DNA from 2 places in the Paenibacillus sp. FSL P2-0089 genome. Region 2 is predicted to be linked to the other one. Evidence: riboswitches for the same ligand, from Rfam matches in the RefSeq annotation. Region 2 holds a riboswitch; the other holds the start of a gene.
The links. Region 2 has a riboswitch for cyclic di-GMP ahead of NST69_RS00800 (choice-of-anchor A family protein). Riboswitches for the same ligand answer to the same signal wherever they lie in the genome.

Region 1 (5,990 bases), 970 kb from region 2:
CATACGGCTTAGCGCAGCCTGAAGATCACGGATCAGGCTGCCCAAGTGGCTGTATTTATCCTCCAGCAGCAGCATGACTACCAGGCCGTAATTCACGGATTGCTGGCGGGATTCCACATTCTTGGCCAGCTGGCGCGCTGCCTCAAGCAGTCCGTCCGTCTCTGTCCGCAGCAGGCATGCGAGGCTGTGCAGACGATGCTGCATTACCCCGGCGTGTCCGGCGTACAGGCCGCTGCCGGTGACCTGGCCGCTAACGTAAATACTGCCGGTGGCTATAATTGTAGATTGGCGGATATCGCCATAGACGTACACATTCCCGAGGGCTTCAATTCGTACAGGTCCTTCCAGATCTCCCGGTACAATGATGTCACCTGCGAACATAACATCGCCCGCAGGATCTGTCATCTCTCTGGCCAGAAGACTGACCGGAGGGAAGTCACATATCCGGACGCTGCCGCTTCCTCCGCAGATACGGGGCCTGCCGGTGTGCCGGGCTACGATATTGCCACAGGGAAGGAGCTTGGCATGATTACCGGCAGCAAAGTAGATATCCTGCGGCGGGGGAGGGGGCAGGACCCTTCCGTCTGTGTCGAGGCCGGGAATGCCTTCTTCCGGCGGCAGCTTGCGGGCGAAGACTTCGCCTGCAAAGGCAAAGGGGGCTCCCGGGAAACGGAGATACTCCAAGGGTTCCGCAGGCTTCTGACCCCGGGCTCCCTGTCCCTGAAGCATCCGGTTCCCCTCCAGTGTATGCTCAGGCAGCAGGAATTCCAGCCGGGCTTCCTTGCCGGGCAGCGGGGCTCTGCCTTCAGCGATGCATACGGGGAGATATGTAGGGTTCTCCAGCTCCGCGTACAGGGCGGGAATGTTCAGGTTGCGCAGAATAAAACGGTTGTCCAGTGAGGCGATAATCTGTTCTATGGTGAGCGTGGACAGCAGCATCGCCGGATTGGGCTGGGCACGGACGACCGCTTCGAAGGCGGCGGGGCAGTTGACCAGATTCCAGGCGTACTTCTCTGCACGGTATAAAGTGAAGTGGACCTTGAGCTTGTCAGGCGATACGGTAATTTCATATTGCGGCTTCTCACAGATCTCCCAAGTGATATAATCCGCTCTGGTCACCTCGGTCGGCTCTGTAACGGTCTTCCAGTTGATCTTCAGGACAACAGGGTGGACCGCAGAAATGCGGGCGGGAGCACCTCCGGGGAGCGGGGGAGTAATGAATATCTGGTTGTCCTGCACGAGGATAATTCCATTCTTATCTCCAGTTGTCCCGTCAGAAGCTCGGCCCTCCACAGAGAATGAATCCAGGAGACCTTTACGTTCGAGCATCAGGGACTCTACGAATTCATATCGGCTTGGTTCGATATCCTGCTGCGGCATGGTTGTAACCTCACTTTTTCGTATGATCAATGGCAATTCGTACAGAAAAAGAACATCATCAAGCCTGGGAGGCTTTCCCTCCTGAATAGCTGGCTTAAGTGGTCTCTATTGGCAGCCTGGCAACCGTAAACGCAGATTCCGGCGTTCTTAGGCCCATAGCTTTGCGTCCTGCCCTTTCGGGGAGTTTGCCTTTAGAAATAGATCAATGATATACATCCTGTAGAGGTGGGAGTTATGGTCGACTGTAATCGACAAAAAGAGTCATAAATAGTTCTTACGCGTCATTAACTTCTGCAAACAAGCTTAATTCTAGTACTTAAAGAGCTATTTTTCAACTATATTATGCCTATTTATCAAAAAACTCGAAATATGCAGCTCTATTTCGACAAAAAAACTGGTTTCCCAGCGCTTACAGCTTATGGAAGAGGCAGGGGGAGGAAAGTATGAGCATTCAACTGTTGGGACACCCTGGGCTTGGTAAGACTCGGAGTGTTCTTTTTTGATAAGCGATTTTGCGAGTGTTAATGTTATGTGTATGTTAACTATGTAAATAAACACAAACATTCAGTGTATTATTTCGTAATAAAACCGAAGACATCGCAAATTCATTGTAATATAATCTAACTCATACCAAGGAAACGCGAATTAATGTTAACTAATGTAACATTAATAGAGATGGCGACATCAGGAGAGGAGCATAAACCATGCAGATTGCAGCAACACCTTACATCTGGCCTTATAACGGGGCTGTGGACCCGGCGAAGACAGCGCTGATGATTATCGACATGCAGACGGATTTTTGCGGCAAGGGCGGTTACGTCGAGAGAATGGGTTATGACCTCTCATTAACAGCGAGGGCGATCCAGCCCATTCAGCGGCTGCTGGCCCGTATCCGGGACATCGAAGGCTTCACCGTGATCCATACCCGCGAGGGGCATAAGCCGGATCTGTCGGATCTGCCGGCGAACAAGCGGTGGCGCAGCCGCCAGATCGGGGCCGAGATCGGCTCCGAAGGACCGGCGGGACGAATCCTCGTGCGGGGGGAGCGCGGCTGGCAGATCATTGATGAGCTGGCGCCTGCCCACGGAGAGTACATTATAGACAAGCCGGGCAAAGGGAGCTTTTACGCAACAGACCTGGACCTGATCCTGAAGAATAAAGGAATTACCCATCTGATTCTGACCGGTATTACTACCGATGTCTGTGTACACACCACGATGAGGGAAGCCAATGACCGCGGGTACGAGTGTCTGATCCTTGCAGATTGTACAGGAGCGACGGATGAAGCGAATCACCTGGCGGCGCTGAGTATGGTTCAAATGCAGGGCGGAGTGTTCGGCAGTGTAAGTGATTCACAAGCGGTGCTGAAGGCGCTGGAGCAATACTAAATCATTTATAAACGGGGGAATAACCATGTGGAACAAGTCCAGAACAAAAGCGCTGATGCTGTTAACCTCGCTAATGCTGCTCCTGACCGCCTGCGGTAACAATACGGAAGCCGGGAAGGCTGAAGGCCAGGGAGCGGAAGGCTCGGGCGAGCTGAAAAAGGTGGTGCTCCGGCTGAAGTGGATTCACCAGGCGCAGTTTGCCGGCTTTTATACCGCAGTGGAAAAAGGCTTCTATAAAGAAGCGGGGCTGGATGTTGAGATCCGCCCGGGGGGCTCGGATTTCCCGGCTGTGCAGATGGTAGCTTCCGGCAGTGAGGAGTTCGGAGTTACCGGTGCCGACCAGATCGTCATCGCCAGAGAGAAAGGCGTCCCGGTCAAAGCGTTGTCCGCGATCTACCGCAAAACCCCGTTCGTCATGTTCACGCTCAAAGAGTCCGGGATCAAGACTATGGAGGATCTGGTCGGGCAAAAGGTGGGCATTAAACTGGGCGGCAATGAAGAGCTGACCTTCCGTGCCATGGAGAAAAGCGCGGGTATCGACCCTTCGCAAATCGAAGAGATGCCGGTCAAATATGATCTGAGTCCGCTGTTAACCGGTCAGGTCAAGGCCTGGCCCGGATATGTCATTAATGAAGTGCTGGCTGTAGAGGAGCAGGGCAAGGAAGTGAATATTATCGACCCGAACGACTATGGCATCAATTTCTATGCCGATACCTTGTTCACTACGGAGTCTATCATCAAGAAGGACCCGGAGATGGTCGCCAGCTTCGTACAGGCCTCTATGCAGGGCTGGGATTATGCAGTAAAGCATCCAGAGGAAGCGGCGGAATTCGGTCTGAAGTATGGCGAGAAGCTGGATCTGAAGCATGAGGTCAATATGATGAAGGCCAGCATTCCGCTGCTGGATCCGGAGAAGCTCCCGCTGGGCTCAATGGACGAGGCATCTTGGGAGACATTGCAGAAGAATCTGGTCGAGCTGGGATTTGTGAAAAAGGAACAGGACATCGGCGGATTGTTCACCAACGAGTTTTTGAAATAAGGAGGGGACCGACAATGACAACAGCGATCAAAGAACAGCTGGATGCTGCCGCCGCGCAGCATCCCGGTACCCGGGAAACCATGCTCTCCCTGCGCAATTGCTCTCTGTCCTTCGGCAACGTGCCTGTGCTGAATCAGGTCAGTCTTGATGTATACCGCAATGAGTTCATTTCGATTCTCGGACCGAGCGGCTGCGGGAAATCCACGACACTGCGGCTGATGCTGCGGCTGTTAAGCCCGGAAGCAGGCGGGGAGGTTGCCTATTCCTCGCCTGATCTGTCCCTGGGCATGGTCTTTCAGAAGCCGGTCCTGATGCCGTGGCTCAGCGCCTTACAGAATGTCATGCTGCCGCTGGAGCTGGGCGAGAAGAAGAAGTTCAGCAAAGCCGAGGCACGTGAAAAAGCAGAAAGTGCACTGCGCCTGGTCGGCCTCCAGGATTATCTGAACCACTTCCCGCATCAGCTCAGCGGCGGGATGCAGCAGCGGGCAGCGATTGCCCGGGCGCTGGCGGCCGATCCGACGGTGCTGCTGATGGATGAGCCGTTCGGCGCGCTGGATGAGCTGACACGCGAGAAGCTTAATTTCGAGCTGCTGCGGCTGTGGGAGAGCCCGGAGACCAGTCTAAGCAGCATTGTGATGGTCACCCATTCGATCCATGAATCCGCGCTGCTGTCGGACCGGGTCGTGATGATGTCTCCCCGGCCTGCCGGTGTGACGGATATCATTCCGGTGACGCTGCCCTCCCCGCGTGAGGCGGGCATGGAGGAGCTGCCGGAATTCCACCGGATTGTCAAGGAACTGAGAAAGCGGGTGAAGCATCTATGACGGTCAAAATCAAAGACACCCTGTACCCGGTCACGTTTGCGCTCGGCTTCCTGCTGCTGTGGGAGTTGGCTGTACGTCTCCTGTCGGTTCCGATGTATCTTCTGCCTGCGCCTACGCAGGTAGTCTCGGCTATCAATGGCTCGCTGTGGTCGCATACGCTGGTTACGCTGGGCGAAGCGCTGACCGGGTTCATTCTCGCCAATATCCTCGGCCTGGCTACCGCAGTGATTTTTGTTCATTCCAAGCCGATTGAGAAAGGGATGTTCCCGCTGGCTATCGCCCTTAAGACTACACCGCTGGTGGCGCTGGCCCCGCTGCTGGTCGTCTGGCTGGGGACCGGGTATACCTCGAAGGTAATCGCTTCGATGCTGATCTGTTTTTTCCCGATTCTGGTGAACAGCGTCAAGGGTCTTAAGGCGATTGAATACGAAGCCTGGGAGCTGTTCTCCACCTATAAAGGGACGAAGAGCGAAATCTTTTGGAAGCTGCGCCTGCCGACGAGTCTGCCTTATATCTTCTCTGCCCTCAAAATCTCCACCTCGCTCGCGATAGTCGGTGCCATAGTCGGCGAATTTGTCGGAGCCAATAAGGGACTCGGTTATGTAGTGCTTGTCTCTTCCTATCATATGGATACGCCGGTGATGTTCTCGGCCATTATTGCTTCGGCGCTGTGCGGCCTGCTGCTGTTCTGGTGTATCGGGCTGCTGGAGAAACGGGTTATTTTCTGGACAAGGAGCGATGATCTATGATGAACTGCTCGGTCATTCGAATCCCGGCAGGCGCGCCGCATGATATGTCGGGATTAAGCGCAGCGGTGGAAGCAGGCCTGTTCCGGCCGGAGGAAGTGGTCGCAGTGCTGGGGAAGACGGAGGGAAACGGCTGTGTGAATGATTTTACACGGGGTTATGCTGTGATGGCCTTGAAAGGATTCTTTGCTGAAGCGGCAAAAGGAGGAGCTGCCGACATCTCTTATGTGATGTCCGGCGGTACGGAAGGGGTGCTCAGCCCGCACTTCACGGTTATCAGCCGCAGCGGGCAGAAGGAGCCGGGTGTGGTCACTGATGGCCTGAAGTCACTCGCCATTGGAGTCGCCAGAACCCGGAGCTTCCGGACGGAGGAACTGGGACGGCTCCCTCAGGTGGACGCCGTGGCGGATGCCGTGGCCCGTGCGGTCATGGATGCGGGCATCACCTCACCGGAGGATGTACATTTTGTACAGATCAAATGTCCGCTGCTTACCGCTGAGCAGATCTATGAGGCACACAGCCGTGAGGGTTCGCTCGTCACAGAGGATACTTATAAATCGATGGGCTATTCCAGAGGAGCTTCTGCACTGGGTGCCGGGGTAGCGCTGGGTGA
Region 2 (5,990 bases):
GGCTGCGGTAGAAGCGCTGCATGAGTCGCCGTTTACCGCCGGGGCACAGAGAGTCTCAACCTCACTCAAGATCGATGACCGGCGCGACAAGACCTCGACCAGCCGCAGCAAGCTGGAATCTGTGGAGCGCAAGCTACAGGGAGAGTAACCACAATAGTATCTAATCAGAATCAACCGATAAGGAGCGGATTCTTAATGACAGAAGCAGCACAGCAGATCGGAATTCAAATGTATACACTGCGTGACCAGACGGAACGCGATTTCCTCGGCACACTGGCCAAGGTGGCAGAGATGGGGTACCAGGCAGTGGAATTCGCCGGTTATTTCGGTGTATCTGCAGGGGAACTGCGCCGTAAGCTGGATGAACTTGGCCTGGCGGCCCCTTCGGCGCATGTAGGCCTGGACTTCAGCAGTCTGGATAAGATGGAGCAGGCATTAGCCAAAGAGATTGAATACGGTGTAGAGCTCGGACTGCAATATATGATCACCCCGTCGGCACCGCTTCCGCCGAACCCTTCCATAGAGGATGTAACGAGAATCATTCCATTCCTGGAGAAGGCTTCCGCAATGGTCCGGGCGGCGGGGATGCAGTACGGCTACCACAACCATGATTATGAATTCAAAGAGGTTGACGGCAAGGCGGTCATCGATATCTGGCTGGAGCAGATTCCTGCCGAGCATATGCTGGCTGAGTTTGATCTGGGATGGGTATACAGGGGGGGAGCCCGGCCCGTTGATTATGTGTCGCGGTACGCCGGCCGTGTTCCGCTGGTTCACATTAAGGACTTCGGAGCAGACAATGAGGAGACTGATCTCGGAAAGGGAGAGGTCGATTTCCGGAGCGTCTTCGAGATCGCGGAGCAGAGCGGAATTCTCTATTATATTGTGGAGCAAGAGGCATATGAGGTATCTTCTCTTGCAAGCGCTAAGCTCGCACTGGATTATTTCCGCGGGCTAGGGCTGATGCAGGGCTGATGACACAGCAGCCAGCGGAAAAAGGGGTTGCGTTTTCCGCTGGAAGAGTTATAATATTTTGTGTTTGGCAGGACAGCAAAGCCTGTTCGCTGGTGTAGCTCAGGGGTAGAGCAACGCACTCGTAATGCGTAGGCCGGGGGTTCAATTCCCTTCACCAGCATTCTTATGAATTAAGCTTGACGCGGCCTTCCGGTTCTGGGGACCGCGTTTTTTATTGGCCTTAAGCATTGGTATGATTACATTCACTAACCGGCTTGGTGGCATCTCCCTGGTCGTTAGTGCACCAGGATTGGGACTGGAAGGCCAGGAAGATAGCCACCCATCTGTGTTCATTCTCGAAATGAATAAGGACGCCGCCGTCTTGCCATGTGCCATTTTCTCTGGCGTACCCGCCCGCATTGCCTTGGTTCATATGAATATTATGAACGCCCTGCCCAGGGGAGAAGCCGAAGTACTTATCGGGCTTATCCTCTTCTGGTCCCCAAGGCTCGCCGAATACGTACAGGGTTGCATCCTGTTGCTGTGCCTCCTTGAGATAAGAGGTGATTTTATCATAAAGATTGTTGCGGGGATCGCTGTTTTCGGGTTCATTCCGGTTCGTATTAGGCAGAGCTACCATCTTACTGGGAATCACCAGGTTTCCCCTGATATAATCAAGGGCAAGGCTCCGGTTATGCCTGGTGATCTTCGTGAAGCCGGATTCAAGCGTGAGCCAACGGGCCGTTTCTTCCGCTTTGAAATGTTCGCCCACATAATAAAGCACCTGATTTGCGGTGTCCTCCGGTAAATGTTCCGCTTTTGCGCTTGATCTGATATTGATAGCCACCCTGTACTTTTTATTAATATCACCTTCAACCTCAACCAGTACCTGGACATGATTATTTTTGACACCTAGCTTATATATGGTATTCTCATTGGATAATTTGCATTTTAATACCCCGTACCCTTGATCTAATCCGTTACCCATAGTTCGTCAGTCCCCCTTCTTAGCTATTAATGTTTCCCATAGAAGGCCATAGTCATTCTGAGTAAAAAGGTGTTCAACAGAGGAGGCAAGCTGCATTATGAAATGCCTAACCATTCGCCAGCCGTGGGCCACGTTAATTGCGCTGGGAGAAAAACAAATCGAAACCCGGACCTGGCGGACCGCCCAGCGGGGAGAGTTAGCCATTCATGCCGGGATGCAGGTGAATAAGGCGATCTGCCGGACGGAGCCGTATCAGTCGTTGCTGGCACGTTACGGTTACACTGCGGACAACCTGCCAACCGGCAAGATCATTGCAGTCAGCCGCATTGCGGATTGCTGTGAGGTGACGCCGGAGCTTGCGCAGCAAGGCTGGCCGGGCGGCAATGAATATGTATTCGGCAATTATGCCGAAGGAAGGTATGCCTGGATGCTGGAGGAGGTTGTTCCGCTGGTACATCCCATACCTGCTAAGGGACGTCTGGGTTTCTGGGAATATCCTGTGCTGGAAGAGGAATTGTGAATTTCTTGACGGCAATGTGAAGAAAAATTGCTCCAGATTGGCTGTCAGCTGGTATAATTGGGATATTCGGCGGGAAATCTTCCTATATATAAGGAGAGTTGTGCTCTGAGGCGGTCTACCGCTGGAGAGGGGCAGAAATGCCGGGAAGGAGCGTATGCATAATAGATGGGAAGCCTTCTAATTGCATGGCTTTGTATGCTTTGTTTGTTTCTTGCGTTCAGGGATCAGGTAAGCCGGAGAATCCTGTACCCGGTAGCTGTGGTGGTGATATGCGGCACATTGGGGTATTGGACGTTGTTAATGTAGCCGCATCCGGGCGATCATTTAATGCAGAAGTCTGCCGCTTGCGGCAGGCTTCTTTGTTAGCGCTGCTCCATCTTCTCCATACCCAGATATCTGCGCATATGCAGAGTGGCCTGGGCGGCAATCACATCATCCAGCAGCAGCATCCGTTCGTGATAGCCCCTGCAGACAAATTTGGCTTCAACACCCGTCTCCAGCCGCTGCTGCTCATAGACCTTCAGACCACGTGCGCGCATTCCGGCACGGACCTCCCGCAGATCGGCAGAAGCGGCATGAGCGGCCGACTGGATTACCTCCAGATAAGGTGCAGGCGTGCGCAGCTCAGAGGCTATAGCAGAAGCATCGCGCTCGAAGGCGGATAGAATAAGCGGCAGCAAAATATAAGATTTGACCAGCAGGTTGTCCTGGCTCTCTGCTCTTTGCATCCTTCTCAACCCCTCGAAGAGAACGTATATTCGCATTGTAACTCATCCTTCAAAAAATAATCAATGGGTTTTATAAATTAACTCAAATAATGTGATATATTTCACAAAAAAATAAGATGAATTATTTTATATTAAAATTGAAATATTAAAGATTGAAAAATAAATCAGCTCAAAGGAGAATGGCAATGAGTCGTGAAGGAAGCCTCCGCCGTGGTTTGGTATTCGGGATCATTCTAAGTGTTCCGCTCTGGGTATCGATGATTGGCTGGGTTCAGCTGTTCGGGTCTGCCTAGGCGACATTTTATTCAAAATATATGAAGTCTATTAGCAGGTGTCGTCCCTATGGGCGGCACTTTTTTTTCGAGCTGAGGTGCCTGTAAATAGGTAAAATTGCATTGAACAGGAGCAGACAATGAGTAGGAGGGGTCTGAAGGCGATAAAATAGGACAAATGCATCAAATTTAAATAATATAAATTGATATTATTATAGGTAAGAGAGATAAACGGCTACAGCCAATCCTCTGATTTCTCGACTTTTTTCGTCAGCATATAAAAAAAGATTCGCCCCTGAAGCCTTATGATAAAAGGGTTAAATGAGGAATCTTCGCAAAAATAATTTCAAAAAATATACTGGGAATGGATTGACAACAGGGTGGGGGAGCGGATAAACTGAAATTAGTACAAAAGTAACAAATGTCATAGACTCAACAATGATCTTACATAAGCAAATCTTAATTGCATACCGAAATCATGTACAAACGCAAACCGTATCGAAAGAACGGGACGCAAAGTCAGGAATCTACTGTCTCTAAAGTTGAGGCTAGGGTCGTCCGGCCGCCGTGAAGCTAACCCTTCGTGGCGGTCTTTTTGTTGTTATAGTCGCGTGACAGATTCATAGAATAGTAACTAGGAGGTGTGGACTATTGAAGAAAAGAGTACGTAAAACAGCTGCCATCCTTATGGCAGGCCTATTGACCCTATCCAGTGCCTTTACGTGGGGGACGGATGTTAGAGCAGCTTCAGGGGTGCCGTATACGCCAACACCGGTTTTGGGGGTTGCAGGGAATTTTAATGCTTTTATCCTCGGGGATTTTAAACAAGCCAATGACCAGATTGAAGGCCGCCTGGCAGCGGCGGGGAACATTACCCTCTCCGGAGGATACGGAGTAGCCAGGGCATACAGGGATGCTTCGCCGACGGATGTACTTGTGGCCGGTAAGAATTTTGTACATTTAGGCAGTGGAGAGATCTATGGAAATGTGGTATTTGGGGATAGCTTTACAGCCAATGAGCCTGGTGTCAACATCAAAGGCGGGAAGAAAAATGCCAGCCCGATTGATTTTGCAGCCGAGCAGCAAGCTCTGATCTCCCGATCCACAGAGTATGGGGCCTTGGCCGACACGAATGAGATTGGCGATAATCATTATGGACAGCTCAAGATAAGTGCACCGGATCGTTTCAATGTAGTTCATTTGGATGCCTCGACACTGGCGAAGACCAACTATATCGAATTCAACATTGCACAGAACGCTACGCTGATTATTAATATAAGCGGGTCTACAGTCAATGTGCCGAGCTTTTCAATGAATAACGGCAGAGCCAGTCAGGTATTGTTCAACTTTTACGAAGCTTCTGAGGTGAATATCGCTTATACCTCATTCTTCGGGACGATCCTCGCACCTAGAGCGGATGTTCATTATGCCGGAGCAGAGCTGTACGGAACCCTGATTGCAAAATCTTTTAGCGGCGGGGTAGAGATGCACCTGGGATTGTACGAGGGAGAGGGGCCGCCGCCGAGTCCGACGCCGACCGCAACGCCGACACCTAGTCCATCACCGACACCAACGCCGACAGTGAAACCAACACCAACGGTAACGCCAACACCGACTGTGAAACCAACACCAACGGTAACGCCAACACCTACAGTGAAGCCAACACCGACGGTAACGCCAACACCTACAGTGAAGCCAACACCGACGGTAACGCCTACACCTACAGTGAAGCCAACACCGACCATAAAACCGTCACCTACACCTGTGTGCACTCCAACTCCAAAGCCAACACCGACTGTAAAACCGACACCAACGCCGACCGTGAAGCCGACACCAACGCCGACCGTGAAGCCAACACCAACGCCGACCGTGAAGCCAACACCAACGCCGACCGTGAAGCCGACACCAACGCCGACCGTGAAGCCGACACCGACCGTGAAGCCAACACCAACGCCGACCGTGAAGCCGACACCAACGCCGACTGTGAAGCCGACACCAACGCCGACCGTGAAGCCGACACCAACGCCGACTGTGAAGCCAACACCAACGCCGACTGTGAAGCCGACACCAACGCCGACTGTGAAGCCGACACCAACGCCGACTGTGAAGCCGACACCAACGCCAACGGTGAAGCCAACACCGACGCCGACCGTGAAGCCAACACCAACGCCGACCGTGAAGCCGACACCAACGCCAACGGTGAAGCCAACACCGACACCAACAGCGGTGCCGACGCCAACACCAACGGCAGTTCCGACACCAACGCCAACAGCGGTACCGACACCAACGCCAACAGCAGTACCGACACCAACGCCAACGGCAGAACCGACACCAACGCCAACGGCAGTACCGACACCAACACCAACGGCAGTACCGACACCAACACCAACAGCAGTACCGACACCAACGCCAACGGCAGTACCGACACCAACACCAACAGCAGTACCGACACCAACGCCAACGGCAGTACCGACACCAACGCCAACGGCAGTACCGACACCGACGCCAACAGCGGGACCGACACCAAC

Region 1: another riboswitch for cyclic di-GMP. It lies ahead of NST69_RS29595 (flagellar assembly protein A); the one in region 2 lies ahead of NST69_RS00800 (choice-of-anchor A family protein).

What each region holds. Positions count from the first base shown of each region.
Region 1 is NZ_CP152006.1:6,956,615-6,962,604, reverse strand. It holds gene NST69_RS29595 (flagellar assembly protein A) at 1-1,380, opposite strand, end outside; cyclic di-GMP riboswitch class I at 1,488-1,580, opposite strand; gene NST69_RS29590 (isochorismatase family cysteine hydrolase) at 2,085-2,768, shown strand; gene NST69_RS29585 (ABC transporter substrate-binding protein) at 2,794-3,807, shown strand; gene NST69_RS29580 (ABC transporter ATP-binding protein) at 3,822-4,631, shown strand; gene NST69_RS29575 (ABC transporter permease) at 4,628-5,380, shown strand; gene NST69_RS29570 (ring-opening amidohydrolase) at 5,377-5,990, shown strand, end outside.
Region 2 is NZ_CP152006.1:186,655-192,644, forward strand. It holds gene NST69_RS00770 (MTH1187 family thiamine-binding protein) at 1-148, shown strand, start outside; gene NST69_RS00775 (sugar phosphate isomerase/epimerase) at 196-975, shown strand; tRNA gene NST69_RS00780 (tRNA-Thr) at 1,064-1,135, shown strand; gene NST69_RS00785 (YukJ family protein) at 1,196-1,942, opposite strand; gene NST69_RS00790 (ASCH domain-containing protein) at 2,040-2,462, shown strand; gene NST69_RS00795 (hypothetical protein) at 2,825-3,190, opposite strand; cyclic di-GMP riboswitch class I at 3,940-4,032, shown strand; gene NST69_RS00800 (choice-of-anchor A family protein) at 4,114-5,990, shown strand, end outside.